Regions from separate parts of the Kitasatospora sp. NPDC087271 genome, predicted to be linked through region 1. Evidence: riboswitches for the same ligand, from Rfam matches in the RefSeq annotation. Region 1 holds a riboswitch; the other holds the start of a gene.
What was found. A riboswitch is a leader RNA that binds a small molecule or an ion and turns the genes downstream of it on or off. The one in region 1 is predicted to bind cobalamin.
Positions count from the first base shown of each region.

Region 2: another riboswitch for cobalamin. It lies ahead of ACIO9K_RS30275 (cobalamin biosynthesis protein); the one in region 1 lies ahead of ACIO9K_RS33810 (CoA-acylating methylmalonate-semialdehyde dehydrogenase).

Region 1 covers NZ_JBIUYQ010000032.1:31,012-37,637, reverse strand. Annotated here, with positions in the region: gene ACIO9K_RS33830 (AAA family ATPase) at 1-946, shown strand, start outside; gene ACIO9K_RS33825 (TNT domain-containing protein) at 1,081-1,794, opposite strand; gene ACIO9K_RS33820 (hypothetical protein) at 2,470-2,796, shown strand; gene ACIO9K_RS33815 (nitrilase-related carbon-nitrogen hydrolase) at 2,911-3,855, opposite strand; cobalamin riboswitch at 4,110-4,301, shown strand; gene ACIO9K_RS33810 (CoA-acylating methylmalonate-semialdehyde dehydrogenase) at 4,517-6,016, shown strand; gene ACIO9K_RS33805 (acyl-CoA dehydrogenase family protein) at 6,024-6,626, shown strand, end outside.
Region 2 covers NZ_JBIUYQ010000023.1:47,369-53,994, forward strand. Annotated here, with positions in the region: gene cobO (cob(I)yrinic acid a,c-diamide adenosyltransferase) at 1-254, opposite strand, end outside; gene ACIO9K_RS30265 (putative cobaltochelatase) at 261-2,399, opposite strand; gene ACIO9K_RS30270 (cobyric acid synthase) at 2,396-3,934, opposite strand; gene ACIO9K_RS30275 (cobalamin biosynthesis protein) at 3,931-4,899, opposite strand; cobalamin riboswitch at 5,007-5,139, opposite strand; gene ACIO9K_RS30280 (alpha/beta hydrolase family protein) at 5,403-6,515, shown strand.

The DNA.
Region 1 (6,626 bases):
AGTGGACGGGCTGAGGATCACCTCGCTCCGTTCGGTGACCGTCGCGTCCGATGTCCCCGCCTGGCCGTGGCGGCTTTCCCTGTCCTGGGTGAAGAGCAGCATGGCACAGGTGCTGGAGCACAGGGCCTTTCCACTGCCGGACAACCCGGCCGCGCGTCTGGAAGAGGTTTGGAGCCTCGCCCGGCTGCTGACCGACCAGCGTGGCACATGGGCGCACCGTCCCGTTCCGATCCCCGACGTCGTCTCCACGATCGACGAGATCTTCCGCCACGCGCCGGACGCCGTCCTGCTGCGGTTCCGGCGCGGCGAGGTCGTGTCGAGGTCGCAGTTGGCGGAACTCCGCGACCAGTGCGTCGAACAGAGCCTCCCGATCACGCGTGACGGATTGATCCACCGCCCCTACCCGGTACCGGACGTCCCGCTGGAGCAGATGTCGGGCGACATTTCGAGTGCGTACAGCGAGGAGGTGCTGATCGACCTGGTCGGACAGGTCTACTCCGGCGCCCTCTCCATCTACGAGGACATCGTCGCGCAGTACCTGTCTCCCGTCCGGCGGACCTTGTTCCTCGGTGGTGCGCTGCCGGTGCGGTTCGCCTGCAAGATCAGCTGGCCCCCCGCCGGGACCGACCGTGGCTGGGGTTTCGGGCCCACGTTCTCGCGTGTCGTTGTCCCGTTGCCGCTCGGTTCCTCGTCGCACGTCGACGTCACACGGGTGGAGGACGTCCGTGCCGAGCCCGACTCCTGGCCGTGGTCCGGCTCCGTCGACGGCCAGGCCGACTTTCGCCACCTCCGCCCCGAATCGGCCGCATGGTCCAGCCGGAGCGTCGTCCGTGAGGCCCTGTGGGTGTTCGGGGACACTCCGGCTACGGCTCTCGCCTACAACTGGCTGGCGAAGGACCTCGATGCGGTCGGACTCTCCGATTCGGTCAGCCCATCCTTCGACTAGCCGTTCTTCCCGGTGTCGCCGCAGGCCACAGGCCCGTGCCGACTGCCGCGGCAGCCCCGCCGAGCGCGTAGCAGGGCGGGGCGGGCCGGTTGCCGGTTGCCGGGCGTGCGCAGCCAGGTCCGGCCGGGTGGGGGTCAGGCGTCGTTCTGGCTCGACTGGCAGAAGTCCTTGTCGGCGGTGTGCTCGGTCAGGTACCCGGCGGTGATGAGGCCGGCGACGTCGTACGTGCCCGGGATGTCGCCCGGCTTCAGGGCCGGGTCGAGCCACTGCTGGAGTCCGTTGCCCGGCTGGGAGAACGCGCCCGCGATGTGCCCCTGCTGGACGTTGAACGGCCTCTGCACCTCGAAGCAGTGGTAGTTGTCCTCGCCCCCGTTGAGGGAGTCCGGCGGAAGGGCTCGCTGGGGGAACGGCGTGCCGCCGGGGGCGAGGAACGAGCCGTAGGCGCTGTTCCCGAAGCGGTCCAGCTTCTGGTGCTCCGTCATGCTCTGTACGGCCATGTCGAGGGTGCCGTTGTTGTCGGTGAAGCCGTTGTGGTCCGGGTACTTCCACCCCCTCCAGTCCCGGTACCAGTCCAGGAAGCGCACCGGCGTCACTCCGCCCAGCCGGTCGTAGCCCGCCAGCAGCTTGGTCAGCACGGAGTCCGTCGGCAGGGTGACCGGGCCGAGTTCCTTCCGGGTGCAGAGGTAGTTCTCGGCGCCGGCATCGCGGACCTTGGGGACGCCCTCGCACTCCGTGATCGGAACCCCTCGGGAGGCGGAGGACTGGGCGGCGGCGGTGCCGGTGGCGGCCAGCCCCGTCAGGGGTAGGGCGATCGCCAGTGAGAGGGCGGCGAGAGTGGGGGTGCGCATGGGCGGGCGGCTCCGTTCGGGGTGCGGGGCGGGGAGGGGGCTGGGCGGGTTGCGGCCGTCGGCGCGTACGGCGGACCGTGTGGCCGCCGGACCCGCGCACAGTTACGCACGGCGATTTGCCGTCGTGCACGCACAAGATGCCCGACGCCACTGGTGCCCACCCGTTCGGCCGATGCCGCTGACGGATGCTCGGCTCGCGGGAGCCGGACCTGTCCCGCCCCGTCCGGCTCCCTCGCCCTCATCCAGCCCTCCGCCTTCACCGGGGTAGCGCTTGGCAGGCGACCCCGCGCGCCTTGGTGGCGGCTGTCACGCTTCGGCACATGCGGAGCCTCTCCGGTGGTGCCGTAGCATCCGGATGGCAAAATGCACACTTTTTAGCGGGGGAGAGTACTGCACTTGTTCAAGAGATCGACGGCCGTGCCGGCCGGGGCGGCCGCACGGGCGGCCTGCGCGGCCGTGCTGATGGTGTCGGGCGCCCTGGTGCTCGGCTCGTGCTCATCCGCGGGGTCGCCGGGTGGAGGGCGGGAAACGCCGAGCGAGCCCACACGTGTCGAGTCCCGGGAGGAGGCGCTGGCCCGGGCGGATCGGGTCCAGGACCACGTGCGCGAGCTGACGGGCCTCGAGCGGGATCCGTGGGGCAAGCTCATCGGCTACTACAGGTGCAAGGGGCGGGGGTTGGGTATCGCCGATGAGGGCGAGGCGTACCAGCTCAGTTCGGGGAACCTGTTGAAGGCCACGGACGACCAGCGTCCCGAGGTGCTGCGGGCGCTGCGGGAGAAGCTGGCGGGCGAGGGCTTCAAGATCACCTCGTCGGCGTCCGGTGCGGACGCTCAGTCCACCCCGCCCACCTGGGAGTTCGATGCCGTCCACGAGTCCGACGGCTACACCGTTTCGGCGGGCGCGTCGAAGCCCGGCCAGGGTGTGAGTGTGATGGTCGTCCTGCCCTGCCAGGCCCCGCCGTCCGCCGGTGCGGCTTCGCCCGCTCCGACGGCCACCACCTGAGGTCGGCGCGGCGGTTACGTCAACTACGCTACTGGAAAAGGTGGTTGGCGTCAGTCCCGGCACGTCGACTCGGGGCGGCGGGACGCCCCGGCGTGGGTGCGCCGGGGCGTCCGGTCAGGCGTCGGTGCGGCTCGCCGCGGTCAGCGGGGCGTACAGCTCGGGGCGGCGGGTGCGCAGCAGGCCGAACTCCCGCCAGTCCCGGCACTGGTCGAGGTCGAGGTCGGCGACGAGGACGGCGGGCCGGTCGCGCGGGGCGCGGAGCAGGATCCGGCCGTACGGGTCGGAGATGAACGACGAGCCGTAGAAGGTGGATCGGCCCTCCGTCCCGATCCGGTTGGGCACGATCATGAACAGCGCGTTGGCGAGGCCGTTGGCGCTGATGGCGTGCTCCCACATGGGCCGGGTGTCGAAGTCCGGGAGGTCCACCTCGGAGCCGATGGCGGTGGGGTGGACGAGGACTTCGGCGCCGCCGAGCGCGTAGGCGCGGGCGAGTTCGGGGAACCACTCGTCCCAGCAGGTGGGGAAGCCGAAGGCGGCGCCCTGGTGGGCCAGGACGGGGAACCCGCTGTCGCCGGGGCGGAAGCACAGGTCCTCGCGGTAGCCGGGGAAGGCCGGGATGTGGTTCTTCCGGGTCCTGGCGACGAGGGTGCCGTCGCGGTCCACGCAGACGGCCGTGTTGTAGCCGAGGCCGCCGTCCTCGGCGCGCTCGTACAGGGAGGCGTGGACGCTGATGCCGAGTTCGGCGGCGAGTTCGGCGGCGAGGCGGGTGGTGGGCCCCGTCTCGACGTCCTCCAGGTGGCGGGCGGCGCCTTCTCCCATCGGGTCGTCGGTGTTGCAGAAGTAGGGACTGCGGGTCAGCTCGGGCAGGCACACCATCGTCGCGCCCTGCGCGGCGGCGAGTGCCACGCCCTCGCGCAGTCGGGCGTCGTGCTCGGCCGGGTCGGCGTACCAGCGCATCTGCACGAGCCCGACGCGCAGCGGCGCGCGTTCGGCCGGCCTGGTGCGGCCGGGGGAGCCGAGCGGGGAGCCGAAGGAGGTGAGGACGGCGTACGAGGTCACGGGTGTTCCTTCTGTTCTCTGGCGCTGATACGGAGGTGCCGGTGAAGGCCCTGCGATATAACTGAAAGTTCAGTCAGCTTTGCTGGCGTGGTGAAAATGTAGCCATGCCGGAACGTTCCGGCAAGGGGTGGCCAGCGAATGGTGTGCGGCTGTGCGGCTGTGCGGCTGTGCGGCTGTGCGGCGACCGCGTCGGGCAGGAGATCGGCGCGGTGGAAACCCGATGGCGCAACGCGCGTGCGGGCCTCTGGACTTACTAGGACGTCCAACTATATGGTCGACGGCAGGTCCGCGGTGTCAGGGAAGCCGGTGTGAGTCCGGCACGGTCCCGCCACTGTGACCGGGGAGTTCGTCCTCGCAGACGAAGGCCACTGGCAGCCAGCCGGGAAGGCCTGGGGGCGTGCGGTGATCCGGGAGTCAGGATACCGGCCGCGGGTGTTCCGTGTTTTCCACGAGGATGGAGACGACACGCATGACCCCGGGCTGCTCCCGCTCCACTGCCGCTCCTGGTCGTCCCGTGCCCACGGCCGCCGGGGCGTCCACGCCCTGACGTTCCGTTCCGCCGCCGCACGCCCGTGCCGCGGGGCGCACCACCGTGCGCCCGCCGACCCGCGGCGGCCTCCGATCCTCCTCCTCTCCCCACCCTGTCGAGAGAAGGAACCCGATGGTCCGAGAACTGACCCACTTCGTCGCCGGCAAGCCCACCGCCGGCACCTCCGGTCGCTTCGGCGACGTGTACGACCCCAACACCGGCCGGGTGCAGGCCCGGGTGCCGCTGGCGAGCCGGGCCGAGGTCGAGGCGGTGATCGCCGACGCCGCGCAGGCCCAGCCCGGGTGGGCCGGGTGGAACCCGCAGCGACGCGCCCGCGTCCTGCTGCGCTTCCTCCAACTCGTCGAGCAGGAGAAGGAGGAACTGGCCCGGCTGCTGTCCGCCGAGCACGGCAAGACCGTGGCCGATGCCCACGGGGACGTCCAGCGCGGCCTGGAGGTCGTGGAGTTCGCCGCCGGCATCCCGCACCTGCTGAAGGGCGAGTTCAGCGACAACGCGGGCACCGGCATCGACGTGTACTCGATGCGCCAGCCGCTCGGCGTGGTCGCGGGCATCACGCCGTTCAACTTCCCGGCGATGATCCCGCTCTGGAAGGCCGCACCCGCCATCGCCTGCGGCAACGCCTTCGTCCTCAAGCCCTCGGAGCGCGACCCCTCGGTGCCGCTGCGCCTCGCCGAACTGTTCCTGGAGGCCGGGCTGCCGCCGGGCGTGCTGAACGTGGTCCACGGCGGCAAGGATGCCGTGGACACCCTGCTGGAGGACCCGCGGGTGCAGGCGGTCGGGTTCGTCGGCTCCACGCCGATCGCCCAGTACGTGTACGCCACCGCCGCCGCGCACGGGAAGCGGGCACAGTGCTTCGGCGGTGCCAAGAACCACCTGGTCGTGATGCCGGACGCCGACCTCGACCAGGCCGCGGACGCGCTGATCGGCGCCGGCTACGGCTCGGCCGGCGAGCGCTGCATGGCGATCTCGGTGGCCGTCCCGGTGGGGGAGGAGACCGCCGACGCCCTGGTGGCCAAACTGGTCGAGCGGATCGCCGCGTTGAAGGTCGGGCGCTCGGACGACCCGGCGGCGGACTTCGGCCCGCTGGTCGGCGCCGACGCGCTGGAGCGGGTCCGCGGCTACCTGGACCTCGGGGTCGAGGAGGGCGCCGAACTCGTGGTCGACGGGCGGGACTTCCGGCTGGAGGGGCACGAGGGCGGCTACTTCCTCGGCGCCTCGCTGTTCGACCGCGTCACGGCGGACATGCGGATCTACCGGGAGGAGATCTTCGGCCCCGTCCTGACCGTGCTCCGCGCCGCCGACTACGAGGAGGCGCTGCGCCTGCCCAGCGAGCACGAGTTCGGCAACGGCGTGGCCATCTACACCCGGGACGGCGACACGGCACGGGACTTCGCGCGCCGGGTGAACACCGGCATGGTCGGCGTCAACGTGCCGATCCCCGTGCCGGTCGCGTACCACACCTTCGGCGGCTGGAAGCGCTCCGGGTTCGGCGACCTCAACCAGCACGGGCCGGACTCGATCCGCTTCTACACCCGCACCCGCACCGTCACCTCGCGCTGGCCCTCCGGGGTCAAGGAGGGCGCGAGCTTCACCATCCCGACGATGGGCTGAGGGCGCCGTGCACGACCTCACAGAGGACCAGCTCGCCATCGCCGCGACCACCCGGGCCTTCGCCCGCGAACACCTGGCGCCGAACGCGGTCGCGTGGGACCAGGCCAAGCACTTCCCGGTGGACGTGCTGCGCAAGGCGGCGGACGTCGGCCTGGCCGGTGTCTACGTCCGCGAGGAGTCCGGCGGCTCCGGACTCACCCGCGCCGACGGCGTGCTCGTGTTCGAGGCGCTGGCCACCGGCTGCCCGTCCATCGCCGCCTACCTGTCCATCCACAACATGGTCGCCTGGATGATCGACCGCTACGGCGACGACGCCCAGCGCGTCCGGTGGCTGCCGGGTCTCAGCGCCATGGCGACCCCCGCCAGCTACTGCCTCACCGAGCCCGGCGCGGGCTCGGACGCGGCGGCACTGACCACCCGGGCCCGCCGGGACGGGGACCACTGGGTCCTCGACGGCGTCAAGCAGTTCATCTCGGGCGCCGGCGTCTCCCGGGTCTACCTGGTGATGGCCCGCACCGGCGGGCCGGGGGCCGGCGGGGTGTCCGCGTTCGTCGTCGAACGCGAGGACGCCGGTGTCTCGTTCGGTCCCGACGAGAAGAAGATGGGGTGG
Region 2 (6,626 bases), on a different contig from region 1:
TCGACCGTCCCGCCCTCGCCGGAGGCGCCTAGCACGCGCAGCGCGTTCTCCTCGCCGACCTTCCACTTGGCGGACTTCACGAACTGGAACACCCCGACGGGCCAGCCCTGGTTCCAGGCCCGCAGCGCCATGCCGAACGCGGCCGTGGACTTGCCCTTGCCGGGGCCGGTGTGCACGGCGGTGATCGGCTGCGTGCGACGCTGACGGGTCGTCAGGCCGTCGTCGGGGACGCTCTCGGGGACACCCTTGGGCATGTCGGCTCAGGCCGCCTTTCGCATGGTGGTGGCACGGTTCTCGCGACGGTTCTCGCGCCGGCTGTCCTGCCGGTTCTCGCGGACGAGCGAGGCGACGCCCTCGGGGCGCAGCTCGTCCAGGCTGACGGCGGTGCCGCCGAGCAGCCCGGCCAGGGTGCGGGCGAGGCCGAGTCGGACGGGGCCGGACTCGCAGTCCAGCACCACGCTGGCGGTGCCCTGCGCGGCGAACAGCGCGGCCGCGCGCTGCGACCGGGCGAGCGCGTCCCGCCCGCCGGTGGCCCGGCCGTCGGTCACCACGACCAGCAGCGGGCGGCGGCTCGGGTCGCGCAGCCGCTCCACCCGCAGCACCTCGTGCGCGCGCAGCAGGCCGGCGGCCAGCGGGGTGCGACCGCCGGTGGGCAGCGACTCCAGCCGGGCCGCGCCGACCTCCACGGACGACGTCGGCGGCAGCGCCAGTTCGGCGTCCGCGCCTCGGAAGGTGATCATGCCGATCTTGTCGCGCCGCTGGTAGGCGTCCATCAGCAGGGACAGCACGGCGCCCTTGACGGCGGTCATCCGCTGCCGGGCGGCCATCGAGCCGGAGGCGTCGACGACGAACAGCACCAGGTTGGACTCCCGCCCCTGGCGGACCTGTTCGCGGAAGTCGTCCTTGCGCAGCACCAGCGCCCGGCCGGTCCGCCCGCGTGCCGCCTGGTGCGGTGCGGCGGCCTGCAAGGTGGCGGTCAGGTGCAGCCGGCTGAGCGCACCCCGGGGGCGCCGGGCGCGCACGGTGTGCCCGCCGGTGGTCTCGGCGGGGGAGCGGCGGCCCTGGGCGCCGTGGCCGGTGCCCTGCACGGTGAACAGCTTGGTCCGGTACGGGTCGCCGGCTGCGGCCGGCGCCGACTCCCGTGCGGGGGCGGGGTGTTGGGCCGGTACGGGCTGCTGGAGCGGCTCGTCCGGCTCGGCGGCCGATGCCTCCGGACCAGAGGCGGGCTCGGGGGCCCCGCCGCCGTCCGGGCCGCCGCCGGGGCCGCCGTCCGGGCCCGGACCGTCGTCCTCGGGGCCGTCGCCCTCGCCGTCGCCCTCAGCCTCTCCCGAGCCCCCGGGCTCCTCGGGCTCCGATGGCTCCGACGACTCCGAGGTCTCCTGCGGCTGCGCGTGCTCCTCCAGCGTCCGGTCGAGCTGTTCCTCGTCCAGCCCCGGCGCGTCGAAGGGGTTGCGGCGGCGCCGGTGCGGCAGCGCCAGCTGGGCGGCCTTGCGGACGTCCTCCTCCAGCACCTCGGTCCGCCCGTCCCAGGCGGCGAGCGCGACGGCGGTGCGGGCCATCACGATGTCGGCGCGCAGCCCGTCCACCTCGAACGCGGCGCACACGGCGGTGATCTGACGCAGTGCCACATCCGTCAGCTCCACCTTGGGCAGCAACTCCCGCGCGGCGGTGATGCGTTCGGCGAGCGCCTGCTCGTCCGCGGCGAACCGCGCGGCGAAGCCGGCCGGGTCGGCGTCGTAGCCGAGCCGGCGGCGGACCACCTCGGCGCGCTCGGCCGGGTCCCGGGTGGCGGCGATCTCGACGGTCAGGCCGAACCGGTCGAGCAGCTGCGGCCGGAGCTCGCCCTCCTCCGGGTTCATCGTGCCGACCAGCAGGAAGCGGGCGGCGTGCCGCACCGACACGCCCTCGCGCTCGACGTACGAGCGGCCCATCGCGGCGGCGTCCAGCAGCAGGTCCACGACGTGGTCCTGGAGCAGGTTCACCTCGTCGATGTAGAGCACGCCGCGGTGCGCCTTGGCGAGCAGCCCCGGCTCGTACGCCTTGACGCCCTCGGCGAGCGCCCGTTCCAGGTCGAGCGAGCCGACGATCCGGTCCTCGGCCACGCCGACCGGCAACTCGACCAGCTGGGCGGGGCGTTCGGACGCCGAAGGGCGGTCGTGCGGCCCGTCCGGGCACTGCGGGTCCGGAGCGGCCGGGTCGCAGGCGAACCGGCAGCCGTCGACGGCCGCGAGGGTCGGCAGCAGGCCGGCCAGCGCGCGCACCATGGTCGACTTCGCGGTGCCCTTCTCGCCGCGCACCAGCACGCCGCCCACGGCCGGCGAGACCGCGTTGAGCAGTAGTCCGAGCCGCAGGTCGGGCATGCCGACGATCGCGGTGAACGGATAGCGGACGTCACTCATGCATACTCCCCAGGTGCCCCGGGCGCCAGGAACGGCAGCGATCCGGCCGCCGGCACCCCGCCCTCGATCAGCTTCCACAGCGCGTCGGTGTCCGCGTGCTCCTCGATCAGGTCGCCCAGCCGGTCCAGCCGGGCCTCGCGCGCCTCGGCGAACGAGGTGTCCGGCGCCGGCACGAACGCCCGGCCCGCCAGCGCGGCGACCTCGCGCAGGAGTTCACGGCGGAAGCCGTCGTTCTCCAGCGCGCCGTGCCAGGTGGTGCCCCACACCGGGCCGACCCGGCAGCCGTCCAGGCCGTGCCCGTCGTCATCGGAGAAGAACGGCTCGCCCCCCTCCACGGCCACCACTCCGTGGTGGATCTCGTACCCCTCGACCCGCTTCCCGTACGCCGTGCCGACCGGCCGCGCCAGCACCTTCTCGGCGCCGAACCGCACGTGCGCCGGCAGCAGGCCCAGGCCCTCGACCGAGCCGGCCCCGGACTCCACCTCGTCCTCGATCCCGCGCGCCAGCATCTGGTAGCCGCCGCACACCCCGAGGACCGGCAGCCCGGCCGCCGCCCGCGCCTTCAGCGCCGGCTCCAGGCCGCGTTCGCGCAGCCAGGCCAGGTCGGCCACGGTGGCCCGGGTGCCGGGCAGCACCACCAGGTCGGCGTCGGCCAGTTCCTCCGGCCGGGTCACCCAGCGCACCAGCACGCCGGGCTCCTGCGCCAGCGCGTCCAGGTCGGTGAAGTTCGACAGCCGGGGGAAGCGCACCACGGCCACCCGCAGCACGTCCGCCCCGAGCGGGCCGCGGCCGTCCACCCGGTCCACCACCGTGGACAGGTCCAGCGAGTCCTCGGCGTCCAGCCACAGGCCCGGCAGCATCGGCAGGGTGCCCAGCACCGGACGGCCGGTCAGCCCGTGCAGCATGTCCAGGCCGGGCGCCAGCAGCCGCGCGTCGCCGCGGAACTTGTTGACGAACCAGCCCGCCACGTGCCGCTGGTCCTCCGCCGACAGCAGTGCCAGCGTGCCGTACATCGCCGCGAAGACGCCGCCGCGGTCGATGTCCCCGACCACCACCACCGGCAGCCCGGCGGCCGTCGCCAGGCCCATGTTGGCGATGTCCCGGTCCCGCAGGTTGATCTCGGCGGGCGAACCGGCGCCCTCGCAGACCACCACCTCGTAGCGGCGGCGCAGATCCGCCAGGCACTCCAGCGACCGTTCCAGCAGGACGGGCTTGCGTTCGCGGTAGTCCAGCGCGCCCACCTCGGCGACCGGCCGGCCCAGCAGCACCACCTGGCTGCGGCCGTCCGCCCCCGGCTTCAGCAGCACCGGGTTCATCGCCGCCTCCGGCTCCACCCTGGCCGCCTGCGCCTGCATCGCCTGCGCCCGGCCGATCTCGGCGCCGTCGGCGGTGACGAAGGAGTTCAGCGACATGTTCTGCGCCTTGAACGGCGCGACCCGCACCCCCTGCCGGGCCAGCCAGCGGCAGATGCCCGCGGTCACCACGCTCTTGCCCGCGTCCGAGGTCGTCCCGGCGACCAGCAGTGCGTTGCTCATGCCCTTCCCCTCCACCGTGTCGTCAGCAAGCGCAGCGCGACGTGCCCCGCGACCGTCGTACCCAGGGCCAGCGCGCCCACCCGCCGGGAGAGCACGCAGGCCCGCTCGATGTCGTCCACCGTCACCGGCCGCAACTCCGCGCCCAGCACCGGCCGGTGTTCCACCCGCTCCCCGTACTGGAGGGTCCCGCCCAGCCGGACGCCCACCGCGCCCGCGAAGGCCGCCTCCGCCTGGCCCGCGTTCGGGCTCGGGTGCGCCGAACCGTCCCGCCGCCAGACCCGCCAGGCCGTTTTCGGCTGCGGCGCGGCGGCCACCGTGAGCAGAGCCGTCAGCCGGGCGCCCGGCCAGCCCGCCACGTCGTCCAGCCGCGCCGAGGCCCAGCCGAACCGGGCGTACCGCGGCGAGCGGTGGCCGACCATCGCGTCCAGCGTGTTCACCGCGCGGAACGCCAGCAGTCCCGGGGTGCCCGCCAGCGTGCCCCAGACCAGCGCGTTCACCACGGCGTCCGCCGTGTTCTCGGCCACCGACTCGACCACCGCGCGGGCGATCTGAGGCCCGTCCAGCGCGCTCGGGTCCCGCCCGCACAGGTGCGGCAGCCGCTCCCGCGCGGCCGCCAGGTCGCCCGTGGCCAGCGACCGGCCGATGGTGCGCGCCTCCCGGGTCAGCGAGGTGCCGCCCAGCACCGTCCAGGTCGCGGCGGCCGCCAGCGCGGCCCGGCCCAGCGGACGCCGGCCCACCGTACGCTCCAGGGCCACCGCGCCGGCCGCGACCGCGCCCACGCACAGCGCCGTGTACCCGGCGCCGGCCACCCGGTCGTCCTGCCACACCCGCCGCTCCAGCCGGGTCGCCGCACCGCCGAAGACGGCCACCGGGTGGCCGCGCCGGGGGTCGGCGAAGCGGGCGTCCGCGGCGAAGCCCGCGGCGGCGCCGAGCGCGAACGCGGCGGCGCGGGTCAGCGGGCGCACGGCGGGTTCGGCGGAAGGCCGCGTGGGGTCCGGCGGGGCGGGGCAGCCTGCATCGCGTGCGTGTCCTCACTCAGGGTCCGCGCCCTGGATCGACGTACCGGGGGCGAGAGTCTCCTGGCTTCCGGGTCGGACGCACCCCCGGGCCTTCCAGCGGCTTCTGACGGTCCGCCGTGGCAATGTTCCGAGCGTGCTCCCCGGTGACAGTGGCGGGACCGCGCCGGACTCGCACCGGCTTCCTCTGCATGCCTCCGTTTGGCCCCAGGATCCCATCACGCGGCCGAACCGGGAGTCAACCGAGGTCACGGAGGGGTTGGTCACACCTCGGAGCCCCGTCGCCACCTCCGATCCGCCCGCCCCGCCCTGCCTGACGCCCGCCCAGCCCGAGGCCCCGCCGTGCCCCGGACGGCCCAGCCCGGTGGCCGCCCGCGCGGCCCCCCGGTGAACTGGTGCCCGGACACCGCCCGGACACCGTCCGGTCCAAGACCAGCAGAGCGGGGAGCGATATGCGTTGGGGAACCGCGGCCGTCGTGGCGGCCGCCGTCGTCGGCGCCGGGGCCGCCGTCCTGGTGATCGGCCGCCGGGCCTCCGAACGGCTGGTCCACCCGGCGAGCGCCGCCCGGGAGTCCGGCCCCGTCCTGGTGCGGAGCCTCGCCGCGGGCCGGATCACCTTCAACCGCCGCCCCGAGAGCCTGCGCCCCGGCCGCTGGGCCGTGGAATGGGACGACCACGGCCACGCCGTCGTCGAGGACGTCCTGCACAGCGACGAGAACGGCGTCACCCGCCGCCTCGTCCGCGCGGACCGGGGCACCCTCACCCCCGGCACCGAGGTCCGCTTCACCCCCCGCGTCCACCTCGGCGACCCCACCGAGGCGCTCGGCCTCCCCTTCACCGACACCGCCGCCGACGGCGAACTCGGCGCCCTCCCCGCCTGGCGCCTCGACGGCAAACGCGGCACCTGGGTGATCCTCGTCCACGGCCCCGGCGCCGACCGGCAGCAGACCCTCCCGGTCCTCCCCGTCCTCGACCGCCTGGCCCTGCCCGCCCTCGCCGTCACCTACCGCGGTGACCAGGGCGCCCCGGCCTCGCCGGACGGGCTCGGCCACTTCGGCGAGACCGAGTGGCGCGACGTCGAGTCGGCGGTACGGCTCGCCCTCGACAGCGGCGCCGGCCGGGTCATCCTGTACGGCTGGTCCCTCGGAGCCACCATGGCCCTCCAGACGGCCTCCCGCTCCGCCTGGGCCCATGCCATCAGCGGCCTCGTCCTGGACTCGCCGGTCCTCGACCTGCCCGCCACCGCCCGCCGCGGCGCCGCCCGGGCCGGCTACACCGGCGCCGCCGCCGAGCTCGGCGCACTCGCCGCCGAGGGCCGCACCGGCGTCGACCTCGCCGACTTCAGCCGCATCGCCGAGGGCGCCGACCTGCGCGTCCCCACCCTCGTCCTGCACAGCCCCGACGACCAGGTCGCCCCCTTCCGCGCCGCCGAGCGCCTCGCCGCCGCCCGCCCCGGTGTGGTCAGCCTCCGCCCTTTCCCGGGCGCCGACCACGCCACCCTCTGGAACTCCGCCCCCACCCACTACACCGAACTCCTCCGCCGCTGGCTCACCCCCCTTCTCTGAACCCAGCCCCCCCCCGCGCGAGAAGTCACACCCGCGGGGCCTCCGTACGGAACCCGGACCTCACCTGTCGGCCACGGAGTGTGACCGGCCGGGCGGGTAGCGCGACCGCCG